2 regions of the Rhizobium sp. 3T7 genome follow, and region 2 is predicted to be linked to the other one. Evidence: riboswitches for the same ligand, from Rfam matches in the RefSeq annotation. Region 2 holds a riboswitch; the other holds the start of a gene.

The links. A riboswitch is a leader RNA that binds a small molecule or an ion and turns the genes downstream of it on or off. The one in region 2 is predicted to bind FMN.
Region 1: another riboswitch for FMN. It lies ahead of K9B32_RS09705 (DMT family transporter); the one in region 2 lies ahead of ribB (3,4-dihydroxy-2-butanone-4-phosphate synthase).

What each region holds. Positions count from the first base shown of each region.
Region 1 is NZ_JAIQXS010000005.1:115,019-119,229, reverse strand. It holds gene K9B32_RS09710 (esterase-like activity of phytase family protein) at 1-1,008, opposite strand, end outside; gene K9B32_RS09705 (DMT family transporter) at 1,081-1,980, opposite strand; FMN riboswitch at 2,062-2,210, opposite strand; gene hupB (DNA-binding protein HupB) at 2,334-2,609, opposite strand; gene lon (endopeptidase La) at 2,817-4,211, opposite strand, start outside.
Region 2 is NZ_JAIQXS010000007.1:19,008-23,218, reverse strand. It holds gene K9B32_RS12210 (GAF domain-containing protein) at 1-669, shown strand, start outside; gene ribB (3,4-dihydroxy-2-butanone-4-phosphate synthase) at 955-1,581, opposite strand; FMN riboswitch at 1,700-1,844, opposite strand; gene K9B32_RS12200 (glucose 1-dehydrogenase) at 1,950-2,732, opposite strand; gene tpiA (triose-phosphate isomerase) at 2,801-3,538, opposite strand; gene K9B32_RS12190 (SDR family oxidoreductase) at 3,543-4,211, opposite strand, start outside.

The sequences.
Region 1 (4,211 bases), on a different contig from region 2:
GTGGCCGATATTGGCGACGGCACGTTCGAAGGAAGCACCGGATTCGTAGAGCACCTTGCCGGTCTTTTCGAAAATCGTGAAACCGCGCGAGCCGCCTTGATAGTCGCCTTCGTTGGCAACAACCAGGCGGTTATTATCGAGCCACTTCACCGCGTCAGGCTCACGGGGGATGCCCTTGAGTTCGCCGGTGAACTTCAGGGCGCCATCGCGTTTGGTATCGATGCCGGCCAGATCGACACTGCCAGCGGAGAAGTGCGTCTTCACCGTTGCAGTTGCCGCGTCAATGATGACGATTTCGTTGTTTTCCTGAAGGGTCAGGGCAATCTCGTTCTGGTCGTTGAACGAGACGAATTCCGGTTCCGGATCTTCGGGCGCAATGCCCGCAAGGCCCGTCAGCGTGACGTGCTTGATCGAGCTGCAGTCGACCGTGCCGTTCTTGACTTGGAACACGGCGAGGTCGCCTGCCGGTATCTGTGGAATCTTGCCGTCGTTCACCTCTTCCTCACGCTCGTTTTCGATCGCGATCGCGCCGAGCGTCTTTTCCTTGTTGAGTGCGACCGAATCCGGCTGGCCGCCGAGATCGCAGGTGCTCTCGATCTTCTTGGTTGCAACGTCGACGATCGCGAGGCGCCCCGAGGGCTTCGCCTTGCTCTGTGACGTATTGACGGCCACCAGCGCCTTGCCGGCGGCGGACGCCACGGAGGTCGGCTCGCCGTCCATCATCAGCGCGCCCCCGGCCTTCGGCGCCTTGGCGTCTGAGATATCGACAAATCCGATCGCACCGAGCGGGCTATCGCTATAGATCAGCGTCATGCCGTCGTCGGTGGCCGTGATTATTTCCGCCGAAGTGGCCGAAAGCTTGTCTTTTCCCTCGGGCAGATTGGATGCCACCGGAAAAGTTGCGATGCGGTTGAAAACGGGCTCTGCGGCGGCCGGAAACGCGGCCGTCGTCAGAAGCGCCGCAACGAGCACTGTCTTGCGCGATAGAGTTGTCATGAAATCCCCCATGAATTCAAACAAAGGGGTTTTGCGGGATAGGCATGACATCGGAATGACACTGCTGTCATATTTCTGACTGCGCTAGCCGGTCTCCCGTTCCTTCTTCATTTCGTTCCTCATGATGAAGAGCGATGCACCAAGGATCAGCATCGCCCCCAACCACAAATAGCCGGTCGGCGCATAGCCAAAGACCAACCAGCCGGCGAAAACATTGAGCGGCAGCTTGAGATCGTCGAAGGGCTGGATGTAGGTGGCATCGGCCGTTGAATAGGCAAGTGTCAAGAAATACTGGGCCATCACGGTGAGGAGGCCTGCCGCAACGAAAAGCAGGAGCGTCATACCGGAAGGGATGCTGAAGCCCGCGGCGACCGCCAATCCGCCGTTGATGGGCGTCAGGAGGGCCAGCAGCCAGACGGTGATGGTTTCCGGCCGTTCGACCCCGGTAAGGCTCTTGGTGATCAGCGATGAGGCGCCCCAGAGAAGCGCCGAGAGGATTGGAAGGAGCGCCGCCCAACTGAAGCTGTCCGACCAGGGCTGCAGGATGATCATCGCTCCGACGAAGCCGGTGCCAGTCGCCACCCACCGTGCGAGGCCGATGTATTCACCAAGGAAGATGCGTGCGCCCATGATGATGAAGAATGGCGAAGTCATTACCAGGGCGATCGCCTGCCAGATCGGCACGGACGCAAGCCCTGCGACCCAGGTCATCACACCGAAGGCTGCCAAGGCGACACGCACGACATGACGCCAAGGATAGCGCGTTCGCATTGCTCCAAAGCCGACGCGCCGGAGAAAGGGCAACGAGAAGACCAGCGCAAAGGCATATTGCCAGAAGGCTGCGGAGGCGGAGGGGAAGGCGAGCTTCATCGTCAGCCATTGCGTGACGACATTGAGGATCGAGAAGGCGATGCCTGCAGCGACCATCCAGGCAGCGCCGATCATTGCTCGCGAAGCAGAAAATGTAGGGGAAGTCTGATTCATGTTTTCTTTCCGAAACCAACACAAATCAGGACGCATGAGCGCGATACCGCAGCCAGGACAGAATTCGCCCTCGCCCGCTCCGCTCATTCTCTTTCATCCGGACTGTAACCGTCGGCTCCGGAATTGCACCGGATCTGCTGACCCTTTTGGCACCGGCCGAAAGGCGCTCGCGGGCTTGAGCCGAGGCCCTTACCGCCGGTGGGGACTTTCACCCCGCCCTGAGAACAGTATTTTCCGTAAGACATACCTCGCGTGCCGACAAGTCCGCGAGATGCAAAAAGGGTCCGGCCGTGGCCGAACCCTTCGAAACTTGCACCGCCGGTCTCGTTGCCCGACCGCCAAGCAAATTCATATCAGCCGTTAACGGCGTCCTTCAGGCCCTTGCCGGGCGTGAACTTCGGCACGTTGCGAGCCGGAATATCGACTTCTGCGCCCGTGGACGGGTTGCGGCCCTTCGTGGCAGCGCGATGGGAAACGGTGAAGCTACCGAAACCAGCGAGGCGAACGTCGCCCTTGCCCTTCAGTTCAGCCTGGACAACTTCGAAAACAGCGTCGACTGCGGAAGCAGCATCGGTCTTCGAGAGTCCTGCCTTTTCAGCAACTGCGGACACGAGTTCATTCTTGTTCATGTTTCCACCCCTTTCTAAATGGTTCGAAACGACTCAAATTTATAAGCTAGGCTCAGAATAGAGTTCATCAGGCCCGCCGCACCCCAAAGACCCTGCAAATCAAGGAAATGCAAGAGTCTGCGCGTCGATTTCACAAAAAAAGGCTGGCGAAAACGCCAGCCTTTTCAGGGTTTTTAAGCAATTGGGCACGAATGTGGCAAACAAAGCTCAGTGAGCTATGGTTGCACCCGTTTCGTCGAGCCCTTCGACCGTTGCAATGACCGGTGTTTCCACCGTGCCATCCCACTCGATCGCTTCGGGTCTGCGGACCAGCGCATGCTTGATCACCTCGCCCATGCGGGACACCGGGATGATCTCCATGTTGTTCTTCACGTTGTCCGGAATCTCCGCCAGATCCTTGGCGTTTTCTTCCGGGATCAGCACCTTCTTGATGCCACCGCGAAGCGCTGCGAGCAGCTTTTCCTTCAGGCCGCCGATCGGCAGCACCCGGCCGCGAAGGGTGATTTCACCGGTCATCGCGACGTTCTTGTCGACCGGGATACCGGTCATGATCGAGACGATCGCGGTCGCCATGGCGACACCGGCCGACGGACCATCCTTCGGCGTCGCACCTTCCGGCACGTGCACGTGGATGTCGCTCTTATCGAAGCGCGGCGGCTCGATGCCGAAATCGACAGCGCGCGAGCGGACGTAAGATGCCGCTGCGGAGATCGACTCCTTCATGACTTCCTTCAGGTTGCCGGTCACGGTCATCCGACCCTTGCCCGGCATCATGACGCCTTCGATCGTCAGCAGTTCGCCGCCGACTTCCGTCCAGGCCAGACCGGTGACCACGCCGACCTGATCTTCGCGTTCTGCTTCGCCGTGGCGGAAGCGCGGAACGCCCAGATAGTCGTCAATGTTTTCGGCCGTCACATGAACGGACTTCGTCTTGCCCTTGATGATCTCGGTCACCGCCTTGCGGGCGAGCTTCATCAATTCGCGTTCGAAGTTACGAACACCGGCTTCGCGGGTGTACTGCTGGCTGATCGCCATCAGGGCATCGTCGCTGACCGAGAATTCATTCGGCTGCAGAGCATGCTCCTTGATGGCCTTCGGCAGCAGGTGCCGCTTGGCGATCTCACGCTTTTCGTCTTCGGTGTAGCCGGCGATGCGGATGACTTCCATGCGGTCCATCAAGGGCGCCGGAATGTTCAGCGTGTTCGCCGTCGTGATGAACATCACGTCCGACAGGTCGTATTCGACCTCCAGGTAGTGATCCATGAAGGTCGAGTTCTGAGCCGGATCCAGCACCTCGAGCAGAGCAGACGACGGATCGCCGCGGAAATCCTGACCCATCTTGTCGATCTCGTCGAGCAGGAAGAGCGGATTGGACTTCTTCGCCTTCTTCATCGACTGGATGACCTTGCCGGGCATCGAACCGATGTAGGTGCGGCGGTGACCGCGGATTTCAGCTTCGTCCCGAACGCCGCCGAGCGCCATGCGGACATACTCACGGCCAGTCGCCTTGGCGATCGACTGGGCGAGCGAGGTCTTGCCGACGCCCGGAGGGCCGACGAGGCACAGGATCGGACCCTTGATCTTGGTCGCGCGAGCCTGAAC
Region 2 (4,211 bases):
GCCGCAAGCGGGCGGCTGGTGAAGGTGAGCGACATGAGCCGCGTCCGCCGCTTCGGGGCGGCCATACGCGATTCCGCTCTCAGCGAGAACCGCACCCGCTCGATCCCGCTCCCAGGCATGCCGGATGCGATGAGCCAGATTGCCGTGCCGCTTGTCGCCGGAGGCACGGTTCGCGGCGTTCTCTTTCTCGAAAGCCGGGAACGGCGGGCTTTCACCGCCGAGGACGAGGTCGCGCTTTCCATCGTCGCCAGACAAGCGGCGGTGGCTCTGGCGCTGGGCGAAAAGCTCTCACTGGAGACCGGCTCTCACCGAGTCGCTCCGGCCGAACACTCGGCTTCGGAACAGATCATTCGGGTCGTTCATCACAGCTTTGACGACAGCGTTTTCGTCGACGGCGACTATGTTATCAAGGGAATCGCGGGCCGGCTTCTTGTCTCCATGCTCGAACAGCATCTGGCAAACGGCACGCTCGAATTCACCAACCGCGAGATCCGGCTCGATGCGGCACTGAAGCTGCCGGAGTTCAAGGACAACCTGGAAACGAGGCTGCTTCTTCTGCGTCGCCGATTGGACGAAAAGCAGCTTCCGATACGGCTGGTTCGCCTCGGCCGCGGCCGGATAGGCATCCGCATAGAGGGCCGGTTGCGGCTGCGCAAGGATATGGCATAGAAGGACGTGAAAAACCGGACGATCCGACGCTCAACGGGCGAAGATCGATAAGCAACTGCAAAAGTTTGCAGATAGAATCTTTATGTGCTGCCCTACCGAAATCGCTGGTCTTGGCCTTAGGACGTTCGCGACATCCTTCACGTTTGCGTCAGGCTATATTGCCAGACCGGAAACAAGCTTACTCGACCGCGAACGTTGTGTTGGTGGCGCTAGAAAAACGACCGCCCTCCGGGGCGCCACCATGCTGAGGCCACGAGTACCAGCTGGCACTCCGAGCAGGGTCGATCAGGCTGCCTTGACGGGTAGGCTCTCCGCCCTGTATGCGATGAGGTCTTCGATCGTAATCAGATGAAGACCGTGCCGTTCGGCAAACGCTTCAAGCTCTGGCAACCGAGCCATTGTTCCGTCGTCGTTGGCAACCTCGCAAATCACACCTGATGGAAACAGCCCAGCAAGCCTTGCAAGGTCAACGGCCGCTTCCGTGTGCCCAGGGCGGGAAAGTACGCCATGCGGATGGGCTCTAAGCGGGAAGATATGCCCCGGCCGTGCAAAATCCTCTGGACGTGAGCCGTCCGTGACAAGAGCTCGCACGGTTGCAGCTCGATCGGCAGCGGATATGCCTGTCGTCGTTTCAGGGATGTAGTCCACCGAGACGGTGAATGCGGTCTTGAGAACTTCGGTATTGCGCGGCACCATCAATGGAATGTCGAGTGCATCGAGTCTCTCGCCTTCCATCGCGACGCAGATAAGGCCGCGGGCGTAGTTCATCATGAACGCGATCGATTCCGGCGTAACTGCTTGCGAAGCGATCACCAAATCGCCTTCATTTTCCCGGTCGCGATCATCGACGACGACCACGATCTCGCCACGTGCAATTGCGGCCACCGCTTCGTCGATCTTGGAAATTGCCATCTTCTTCTTGCCTTTCAAGGGTTAGCCGCTTTTGGCGGCGAGCATGGCCTGTTAGAGCCACCGTTTTTCCCTTGGGCGAACAAGCATCGGAAACGCCGCTCATCACGCGGTTCCGCTGCGTTGCTCTCTTCCATCCGGACTATGACCGTCGGCTCCGGCATCTCACCGGATCTGCTGACCCTTCGCTTCAGCGAAGGCGCTCGCGGGCTCCGAGTTGCCTCGATACCGCCGGTGGGGATTTTCGCCCCGCCCTGAGAACGTTTTTAACATAAGCAATCGATGCCTGGTTCTGCAAGAGGCTTCCAGCAGTTCAACCATCGGGAACCGGTTCTCCTGGTGAACGCACCGTTCCCCATTGTCGAATGACGTTACGACATGATCAAACCGCCATCGACATTGATGGTTTGGCCGGTGATGTAGGCGGCGTCGTCGCTAGCAAGGAAGGTGACCAGACCGGCGACGTCCTCGCCGGATCCGGCCCGCTTCATCGGAATACCTTCGACCCACTCCTTCATCAGCTCCCCAGGGCCATAGTTGCCCAGGAGCTTGCCCCACGCCTGGTCGTTATAGGCCCACATGTCAGTCTCGATGATGCCAGGGCAGAACGCGTTGACGGTGATACTTTCGGTCGCGACTTCCTTTGCAAGGCTCTGGGTAATACCGACGACGCCCATCTTCGATGCGGCGTAGTGTGGCGTATAGATGAAGCCGTCGCGCGCTTGACCGGAGGCGGTGTTGATGATGCGGCCGCCGCGTCCATGCTTGCGCATACGCAGAATTGCTTCTTGTGCGCACAAGAATACGCCCTTTGTGTTGACCGCCATGACTTTGTCCCACTCGCCTTCCGTCATGTCCTCGATGCGGGCGATGGTGATGACCCCGGCGTTCTGGATCGACACGTCGACGGTACCGAAAGCCTTCTCCGCCGCATCATAGAGTGCCTTTACGCTGGTCTTGTCAGTGACGTCGCCAACGAAGGAAATGGCATTGCCGCCCTCCACCTTGATCTGCTCGGCGACTGCATGGACCGTCTCTTCATTGGCGCAGACCACTAGGTTGGCCCCTTCCCTTGCGAAGCGCTTGGCGATCCCCGCGCCGATGCCGCGGCTGCCTCCGGTGATGACGACGGTCTTGTTTTCGAAGCGTTTCATAGTTTCTTCCTTTCACGGTGCCTGATATCGGGCGGCCGCAAAGCAACCCAAGCGCGTCGTGCCCCTTTTCAAGCGGCTGCAGAAATGATCCCGGCGAACTCTACCGCCTTCAGCGATGCGCCTCCAACCAAGGCTCCATCCACATTTGTCGCCCCGAAGATGTCGGCGGCATTCGAGGCCTTCACGGAGCCACCGTAAAGAATCCTCACCCTGCGCCCGTCTTCGCCAAGCCGTTCTTCGAGCGTTTGTCTTATCGAAGAATGGATCTCCTCGATCTGATCTATGGTCGGGACCAGACCAGTTCCGATAGCCCAGACCGGTTCGTATGCGATGGCCACGTTCGAACTGGTGGCACCCGCTGGAATTGAACCGCGTAGCTGTCCACCGACGACTTCGATCACCTTGCCGTCATCGCGTTCAGCGCGGGTCTCGCCCACGCAAATGATTGCGGTCAGTCCCGCCTCATGAGCGGCGGCGACCTTGGTCGAAACGACGGCATCGCTCTCGTTATGGAATACGCGACGTTCGGAATGACCGAGAATGACGAAGCGCGCACCCGCCTCGACGAGCATTTGCGCTGATACGTCTCCGGTGTAGGCGCCTGATATCTGCGGATGGCAGTCCTGGGCGCCAATAATGACGACAGAATCCTTTGCGCGTTCGGCGGCCTTTTCTAACAGCGTGAAGGGCGGGCAGACGACGATATCGCACGTCGCCTCGCCCGTTAGCCCCTTCAGCGCCTCGATCTCAGCCAGGGAGGAAGCGAGACCGTTCATTTTCCAGTTGCCGGCAATCAGCTTTCTCATCGCATCACCAGCAGCAGAAACCGCCGTCGACAAGCAGATCAACGCCCGTCACAAAGCTTGCCGCATTCGACAGCAGGAACACGGCCGGACCGACCATTTCGTCGACCGTTGCCATGCGCTGCATTGGCGTCTGCTCTTCGAAGAGCTTGGTCTGATGGATCATCTCCGGACGCGTGTTCATCGGCGTCGCGGTGTATCCGGGCGAGATAGTGTTGACGCGGATGCCGCGGTCGACCCATTCCATCGCCAAGGATTTCGACATGTGGATCACGCCGGCCTTGGAGGCGTTGTAATGCGCCTGGCTCAGTCCCCGATTGACGATCACGCCGGACATGGAAGCGATGTTGACGATGGAGCCGCGCCCGTTTTTCAACATAGCGCGAGCCTCGGCCTGGCAGGAAAGGAAGACTCCTTTCAGGTTGATGTCCATCAACGCCTGATACTGGTCCTCCTCCATCTCCTCTGCCGGGTTGGCGTTGGCAATGCCCGCGGCGTTAACGGCAAGTGTCAGCGCGCCTAGCTTGGCCTCCGTGCGAGCCACCGCGTCTCCCAGGGAAGACTTGCTGGTGACGTCAGCTGCGATCTCGATAGAACGACGGCCGGCGGCCTGGATGTGCTTGGCGGTTGTGGCCAATCCGTCGTCGGTGCGACGGTCGAGCAGTGCGACGTCGGC